One region of the Undibacterium sp. Ji49W genome, then DNA from elsewhere that is predicted to be linked to it. Evidence: riboswitches for the same ligand, from Rfam matches in the RefSeq annotation. Region 1 holds a riboswitch; the other holds the start of a gene.
What was found. A riboswitch is a leader RNA that binds a small molecule or an ion and turns the genes downstream of it on or off. The one in region 1 is predicted to bind cobalamin.
Positions count from the first base shown of each region.

Region 2: linked by a shared signal. The riboswitch ahead of ACO0LK_RS11155 (TonB-dependent receptor domain-containing protein) and the one ahead of ACO0LK_RS01480 (CoA-acylating methylmalonate-semialdehyde dehydrogenase) in region 1 are both predicted to bind cobalamin.

Region 1 covers NZ_JBMPOW010000001.1:335,282-339,705, reverse strand. Annotated here, with positions in the region: gene fumC (class II fumarate hydratase) at 1-892, opposite strand, end outside; cobalamin riboswitch at 1,361-1,549, shown strand; gene ACO0LK_RS01480 (CoA-acylating methylmalonate-semialdehyde dehydrogenase) at 1,834-3,345, shown strand; gene ACO0LK_RS01475 (acyl-CoA dehydrogenase family protein) at 3,358-4,424, shown strand, end outside.
Region 2 covers NZ_JBMPOW010000007.1:262,091-266,514, forward strand. Annotated here, with positions in the region: gene ACO0LK_RS11140 (adenosylcobinamide-GDP ribazoletransferase) at 1-721, shown strand, start outside; gene ACO0LK_RS11145 (histidine phosphatase family protein) at 724-1,272, shown strand; gene ACO0LK_RS11150 (PilZ domain-containing protein) at 1,328-1,672, shown strand; cobalamin riboswitch at 1,788-2,041, shown strand; gene ACO0LK_RS11155 (TonB-dependent receptor domain-containing protein) at 2,193-4,061, shown strand; gene ACO0LK_RS11160 (FecCD family ABC transporter permease) at 4,202-4,424, shown strand, end outside.

The sequences.
Region 1 (4,424 bases):
TCATCAAGGCCACCGCCAGGGTTTTCAATGCACCATGTGAGCTGACCATGGCATCATGCGCCGCCAGTGCGGCAAAACGGTTGGGTGCGGCAATAAAGCCTATGCCGGTATCCTGCGCCAGACTGGCGGCAACGCGCTGACCAAATTCTGCATGGGTATTCAGGCCTGTACCAACCGCCGTACCGCCGATGGCCAGTTCCTGCAAAGCCGGCAGGCTGAGGCTGATGGCCTGTTCCGCATGCGCCAGCTGCGCCACCCAGCCAGAGACTTCCTGCCCCAGCGTCAGTGGCGTCGCATCCTGCAAATGCGTGCGGCCAATCTTGACGATATCGGCAAATTCAGTCGCCTTGGCAGCCAGCGAAGCATGCAATTGCCGCAGGGCTGGCAACAAGGATTGCGTCACCGTCAGACAGGCAGCAACATACATGGCAGTAGGGAACACATCATTCGATGACTGCCCCATATTCACCTGATCATTCGGATGCACCAGGCGACTCATGCCGCGGGTGCCGCCCAATATTTCGGAAGCGCGATTGGCCAGCACTTCATTCATGTTCATATTGCTTTGCGTGCCGGACCCGGTCTGCCATACCGACAGCGGAAAGGCATGCGGATGCGCGCCGGCCAGTACCTCATCGGCGGCGGCAACGATGGCATCGGCAAACCGGGCATCCATCAATCCCAGATCACGGTTCACGATGGCACAACTACGTTTCACACGTGCCAGTGCCAGCACCAGGGCATCCGGCATTTTTTCAGTAGAGATGGCAAAGTGATGCAGTGAACGCTGGGTTTGCGCACCCCATAATGCATCTGCCGGAACGGCGATTTCACCAAAGGTATCGCGTTCCATCCTGTTGTTGGCATTGTCTTGGCTGTGTTGACTGGTCATTGCTGTTTTCCTGGTTAATGGTACCTGAGGCACCTGAAGCACCTGACATCCTTCAAGGAGCAGGTATGCACTGTGCTTGACAGACTGTACTTGCCCCATGCTGGCAAGTACCAATGGCTTTTATGATACTCAATCTGGAGCAAACCTGCTTTTTGCCGATTTCTGCCATTTTTTACCGATTGGCAACTTTATGCAGATTGCCGCATCCAGGCGTCGCTGAATTTTTTTCATCCATTCACATCGATTAACGTTTACGTAAACGTCAAGTCTTATGCTATTCTAAAAATAACAGGTGCACATCCCAATTTCTTGGGCTGTGTTAAACGGGAAAGTGGTCGTCCTGATCGCTGTCACTGACAAGTGATGGTTGGTATCAAGACCTAAAAACGTGTTTACGATCTGTAGCGAGCGTGCGTCAGCGGGAGTGAAGAGCAGCGCAAAAAGCGGAATGTACTTGTAGTACATGAGCATTTTGAGCAGCACATGAGCCCCGATCACGCATGCGCAGTAAGATCGTAAGCAGGTTTCAAGCCCCTGCTGCCTCCGCAACGGTAGGCAAGTGCGGTTACATCATCCACGCCACTGGTCATGCATGACTGGGAAGGCGATGTAACAAGACTTGCAAGCCCGGATACCGGCCTGTTGATCGCTGGAAAAAACATTGCGGAAGGCTATGTTTGGGATATTGCATGGCGCGCCTGATGGCGGGCAGATGCCTGTCTTCAATACTATTCTTTCACTGTTTTTCCCAAGGTCTGGTCACGTACGGAAGGTGCGTGGCGGGTGTGCATCCACACGGTGCATGTCCATGGTCAGGATCGTTGCTGCGGCAGGTTTCTGCATGTGGTGATCATCCTGTTTTTCAGGCATCAGTGCGGCTCTTGTTGCGGGCATAGCCCGCCGTGAATCCGTGCGCAATCAGGAAGGTTCAGGAAAGCATCATGGCTACTCTTACCAAGGTCCCCAACGTCAAACTGCTGATCAACGGCGAATTGATAGACTCCAAATCCACGCAATGGCGCAACGTGATCAACCCGGCCACGCAACAGGTGCTGGCCCATGTGCCGTTTACGACACCAGACGAAATGCAGGCCGCAGTCGATGCGGCCAAGGCCGCTTTCAAGACCTGGCGCAAGACAGCGATAGGCACACGCGCGCGCATCTTCCTCAAATATCAGCAACTGATACGTGAAAACATGGCCGAGCTGGCCGCGTTGCTGACAGCCGAACAGGGCAAGACCCTGGCCGATGCTGAAGGCGATATATTCCGTGGTCTGGAAGTGGTTGAGCATGCGGCCAATATCGGCAACCTGCAAATGGGCGAAATCGCCAATAACGTTGCCAGCGGTGTCGATACCTATACCCTGAACCAGCCGCTGGGCGTGTGTGCTGGCATTACCCCTTTCAACTTCCCGGCGATGATACCGCTGTGGATGTTCCCCATGGCGATTGCCTGCGGCAATACCTTCATCCTGAAACCATCCGAGCAAGACCCCATGGTCACCATGCGTCTGGCTGAACTGGCCATGCAGGCTGGCGTGCCACCTGGCGTGCTGAATGTGGTACATGGTGGTGAAGACATCGTCAATGCGATTTGCGATCACCCTGATATCAAGGCGGTGTCCTTCGTTGGCTCTACCCGCGTAGGCACCCATGTGTATAACCGCGCGACGCTGGCGGGCAAACGTGCACAGTGCATGATGGGTGCCAAGAACCACGCCATCGTCCTGCCAGATGCGAATAAAGAACAAACCCTGAACAACCTCGCAGGTGCTGCCTTTGGTGCGGCTGGCCAGCGCTGCATGGCGCTGTCTGTGGTCATCCTCGTTGGTGAAGCCAACCAGTGGGTACCAGACTTGCTGGACCGCGCCCGCGGCCTCAAGATCAATGCGGGTGCAGAAGCCAATACTGACATAGGCCCGGTCATTTCCTGCACCGCCAAAGAGCGAGTAGAAAGCCTGATCGCCCAGGGTATTGCCGAAGGTGCCAATCTGGTGCTGGATGGCCGCGCACCACAAGTGCCAGGCTATGAGAACGGCAACTTCGTTGGCCCTACGGTCTTCACCGGCGTCAAGCCCGGCATGCGCGTGTATGAAGAAGAAATCTTTGGCCCTGTGCTATGCATCATGCAGGCGGATACGCTGGCTGACGCCATCGCCATCATCAACGCCAACCCTAACGGCAACGGCACGGCACTGTTCACCCAGTCTGGCGCTGCCGCCCGTACTTTTGAAGAAGATATCGATGTAGGCCAGATCGGCATCAACGTACCTATCCCTGTGCCTGTGCCGCTGTTTTCATTTACCGGCTCACGTGCATCCAAACTCGGGGACCTGGGGCCTTACGGCAAACAAGTCATACAGTTCTACACCCAGACCAAGACCATCACGGCACGCTGGTTTGATGACAGCGTCAGCGCTGGCAAGGTGAATACCACCATCTCGCTGAAGTAATCGGAGGCCATCATGGACTTCGATCTTAGTGAAGACCAGCGCGCCTACCAGCAATCTGCCCGCAGCTTCGCCGCCCATGAAATGGCGGCGCAAGCCGCGCATTGGGATGCCACTTCCCACTTCCCGCTGGACGTTATCGCCCATGCCGGGGAGCTGGGATTTTGCGGGCTGTATGTGCCAGAAGTACTGGGTGGACTGGGCCTGACGCGGCTGGATGCAGCAATCATTTTTGAAGAGCTGGCACGCGCCTGCCCTTCAACCACGGCTTACATCACGATACACAATATGGCAAGCTGGATGATTGCCAATTGGGGCACGCCAGAGGTGCAGCAGGAATGGGTACCCAGGCTGGCCGCAGGCGAGAAGCTGGCCTCCTATTGCCTGACCGAAGCTGGCTCAGGCTCTGACGCAGCATCACTGCGCACCAGCGCACGTCTGGATGGCGACAGCTATATCCTCGATGGCAGCAAAGCCTTTATCTCAGGCGCCGGTGCCACCAATATGCTGGTCGTCATGGCGCGCACGGGGGGCGATGGTGCAGGCGGTATATCTGCCTTTGCCGTACCGGCAGATTTGCCCGGCATCAGCTATGGCAAGAAAGAAGACAAGATGGGCTGGAACAGCCAGCCCACCCGCACTGTCAACTTTGACCAGGTAAGCATACCCCGCAGCCACTTGCTGGGTGAAGAAGGCGAGGGCTTTCGCATCGCCATGCGTGGCCTGGATGGTGGCCGCATCAACATCGCCACCTGCTCCATCGGTGCAGCGCAATCGGCCCTCAATAGCGCGCAAACATATATGAATGAGCGCATGCAGTTTCAGAAGAAACTATCTGATTTTCAGGTACTGCAATTCAAACTGGCCGACATGCAAACCGAACTGGTCGCTGCCCGCCAGATGGTACGTCTCGCCGCCAGCAAACTCGACAGCAAGGCCGACAATGCCTCAGTGTATTGCGCCATGGCCAAGCGCCTGGCAACCGACACCGGCTTTGCCGTCTGCAATGAAGCCCTGCAAATCCACGGCGGTTACGGCTATATACGCGAATACCCGCTGGAGCGTTTCTTGCGCGATGTCAG
Region 2 (4,424 bases), on a different contig from region 1:
TATTCCCATTCCTGCGTGGGTGGGGTTTGAGGCTGACTGGCTGCGCCAGTCTTCACGTTATTTTCCGGCAACTGGCTGGGTGGTCGGTGCGGTATGTGCTGGCGTGTATGCCGGTGCCGCCGAGCTATGGCCACATGCGGTGGCGGTGTTGCTGTCCACCATTGCCGGTATCTTGTTGACCGGCGCTTTCCATGAAGATGGCTTTGCTGATGTCTGCGATGGTTTTGGCGGTGGCATGACGCCAGAACGGGTGCTGGACATCATGAAGGATTCTCGCGTCGGTGCCTACGGTGCCATCGGCATCCTGCTGATGCTGGCGCTGAAGCTGACATTGCTGATCAGCCTGCCGCCAGCGCTGATTGTGCCCATCCTTTTTATCGCTCACCCCTTGTCACGTCTGGCATCATGCAGCCTGATCTGGCGCATGCACTATGCGCGGCATGAAGGCAAGGCCAAGCCACTGGCGCAAGATATGCATACTGGTGAATTTTTGATCGCATGCCTGTCAGTATTGCTGCCGTCGGCCTTGCTGCTGCACTTCTTTCCTTTTCCGCCAGCTTCAATCCTGATGGCGCTGGTCTTGATGTGCTTGCTGACCTGGCGCATGGCACGCATGTTCCAGCGTCGTATCAATGGTTTTACTGGTGACTGCCTGGGGGCCACGCAGCAGGTGGCAGAGGTAGGCATTTATCTGGGTTTGCTGGCTTTTCAGGTGCAATGAACATGCGCCTGCATTTGCTGCGCCATACTAAACCACAGATTGCCGATGGTCTGTGCTATGGGCAGGCCGATGTGCCTGTGCTGGCCGCAGATTACCAGATGCTGGCGATAGAGATGCGCCAGAAACTGTCTGCCGGTATCCCTGTATTTTCCAGCCCCTTGCAGCGCTGTGCCTTGCTGGCACAGGCACTGCATGATCAGCCGCAACTTGACCCGCGTTTGATGGAAATGCACTTTGGTGCATGGGAACTATGCGCCTGGGATGCCGTTCCCAGGGCAGAGATTGATGCATGGGCAGCAGCCCCGGCAACATATTGCCCTGGCGGTGGTGAATCGGCGCTGGATGTGGCGCAAAGGGTGATTGCCTGGCTGACAGATGTACGCCAGATGCAATTGCCAGAAGCCCTGGTGGTTGCCCATGCGGGCATTATGCGCATGCTGCTGACCTGGCAGGATGGCATGGCAGCAGATGAACTGGCGCAACTGGTTTGCGCGCAAAACCGCAGCCTTGCTTTTGGTGAATATATAGAAATACTGGTATTTCATAAATAATGCAGATAGTATTTACGCAAGACTGACAGTAAAGCCCGCAGTGTATGGCCATCGCATGATAGAACTCAGAAAATCACCCCGTGTCACAGTAACCTGGCGCTCTGGTATCAAAATGCCGGATGGCAGGTTGATATTCACCAAAGTGATCAATATATCGGCAGAAGGGGTGCTCTTGCAGTCGCCTGAAAACCTGGTTCCCCTGCGCAGTTATCCCATGATGATAGAAATCCCCGGTATCGTGCAAGAAGCCGAGCTCTACAAGGTCAGTTGCAAGGGCACGGTCAGGCATGCCATTCTTAGCGGTGATAGTTATAACGTTGGCATGCTGTTATCAGAAATGTCTGAATTGCATGCGCAACTTGTTGTCGCGTGGATATCCAAAACCGCGCATCTGACCTGAAATTGTACTGTCGGGCAACATTGGCAAGGCAAATCTGCTTTGTTTTCAATAAGTTAATAAACTGATCTGCCTCAGTGTTTACTGTCCCTTAACTTGCGGCTACCCCTATCTGTCTATAGAATGGCGGGGTTTTGGTGCTCGTGGATATATTCATATCTGCGGTTAAACGGGAAACACGACGCCTGGCTATGCCAGACAAACGTGTGCTGCCCCCGCAACGGTGTACAAGTTGCTGCAAAGACTGAATGCTTGTTTTTTCACATTCAGATTTGTAGCCAGCCATTTTCCAATACCACTGTGCAATGTGCATGGGAAGGTCAGATGGTGATATTTGTCAGCCCGGATACCGGCCAGAATAAGTGAAGTGATACGGACGGGGATATTTCGTGAAAATCAGACGCAGAAAGCTGCGTCCCCTTTTCAATCAGGCCACAGGCGCTGACGATACCGATTGTTCCTATTGCTTTTTCCATTGCAGCCTGCGGGGACGTCGGCTGCATGTTTTATTTTTCTGAAAATCATGACATCTGTATTCAAACCGCTCGCCCTCAGCCTGGCCTTGGCCGCTGCATTCCCGTCTTCTACTGTCTTTGCACAAACTGCTGCCGTTAGCGCGGCTTCCAGTGTGGTCATTACCGCTGGCCGCCAGGCGCAAGCCGCCAAAGACGTGCTTGCTGACAATGTCGTCATCACTGCGGAAGACATCGCCAAATCTGGCGCTGCTTCCATTGTCGACCTGTTGCAACAACAACGCGGCATAGAAATTACCCGCAACGGTGGACCAGGCACTTCATCTTCCGTGTTTTTGCGCGGTGGTAATAATGCGCAAAACGTAGTGTTGATTGATGGCGTACGCATCGGTTCATCCACCACAGGTGGTGCAAGCTGGTCTTCCATCCCACTGTCACAGATCGACCGTATCGAAGTCGTGTATGGTCCCTTGTCCAGCCTGTATGGCGCAGATGCCATGGGCGGCGTGATACAGATATTCACTAAAAAAGGTACAGGCGTTATCACACCTACCGTATCGGCTGGTCTGGGTAGCTATGGCACACGCAAATTGCAGGCAGGTTTGTTCGGCTCTGTTGCCAGTAATATCAGCCTCAGCCTGAACGCGGGACATGAAGAGAGTGATGGATTCTCTGCCACCAAACCCGGCGTCGGTTCCAGTTATAACGCGGACAAAGATGGCTACAAGATGGATAGTTTCAATGGCCGTCTGGTATGGGAAATCAGCAAGGGTTTTGAACTGGGTGCCAGTGTTTTACACAGCCGCAATGACGCACAGTATGATTCCGGTGCAGCAAAAGATGACCACAATATCGGTACACTGGAAACCATCGCCATCTTTGGCCGTGGCAAGTTCACTGATGACTGGTCTGCCTCGCTGCAATATGCACAAACGGCAGACAAGGGCTTCAGTACAGGCTTTGGCTCCAGCCAGATCGATACGCGTCAGAACAGCGTCAGCTTCCAGAATGATATCCGTATCGGTAAAGACGTACTGCAACTGATCGCCGAAACGCGTGAAGAAAATGTTGATTCTGTTTCTTCAGGCGTGGCCACAGAGGGCATCAACGGCGCGAAACGCACGACGAATTCATTTGCTGCATCGTATGTATTCAAGCAAGATGCGCATCTGGCCAGCGCCAGCATCCGCAACGACCGCAGTTCGCAATATGGTTCCAATACCACAGGTAGCGTTGCTTACGGTTACCGTTTTACTGACGCCCTGCGCGTCAATGCCAGCTATGGCACCAGCTTCCGTGCACCAACTTTCAATGAACTGTATTACCCTGGTTATGGCGTTGCCAGCAACAAACCAGAAAAAGCAAAAAATGCAGAAGTCGGTGTGTATTTTGAGCAGGGCGATACGCAGCTGAGCGCTGTGTATTATCAAAACAAGGCAACGGATCTGCTGGTCAGCACCAATGTCTGCCCTGTAGAAAAAGCGACTCATCAGTTTGGTTGTGCTTACAACGTCAATAAAGCAACCCTGTCTGGTTTGACAGTAGGCGGCACTACCCGTTTTGCTGATCTGACCCTGCGTGCTTCCATCGACATCCAGGACCCGAAAGACGACACGACAGGCAAACGCCTGGCACGCCGTTCCAAACAGCATGGTACTTTGGCTGCTGAATATGCGTTCTCGAATGCAAAAGTTGGCGTGGAAACCATCTACTCTGGTGACCGTTTTGATGATGCAGCCAACACCAGAAAATTGGGTTCATATAATTTGCTGAACCTGTATGCGACCTATGAAGTGGCAAAAAATACCACCGTGCTGGCACGCTGGAACAATGCCTTGAACAAAGACTATGAACTGGCAAGAAATTATGCAACGGCCGGTTCGAATGTATTTGTTGGTGTGAACTACGGCTTTAAATAAGTCTGGCATTGGTGTGAGGCGATGCAGCGGATATTGCTGTATCGCCCATCACATTACAAGCTCAATGACTGATGTGCAGGTTCGGATTTTCAAAAGACGCTGCACATCACCACCTGTTTTACCTATGGACCAGACCGATGATGGCGTCTTTTTTTTCTGCACGACAGCGTAAGCAATCAGCCAGGATGGCGGTTGCTCAACGTGCCGGACTGGTTCTTCCGATTTTATTGGCCGCTGCTGTCGCCAGCATACTGATCGCTTGCGTGTGCGGTTCTGTATCGCTGAGCTTTGCCGAGTTATGGCAAGCCTTGCTGGAATTGTTGCGCGGCCCGCCAACGACCTTGCCCGGCAGTCTGCTGGATT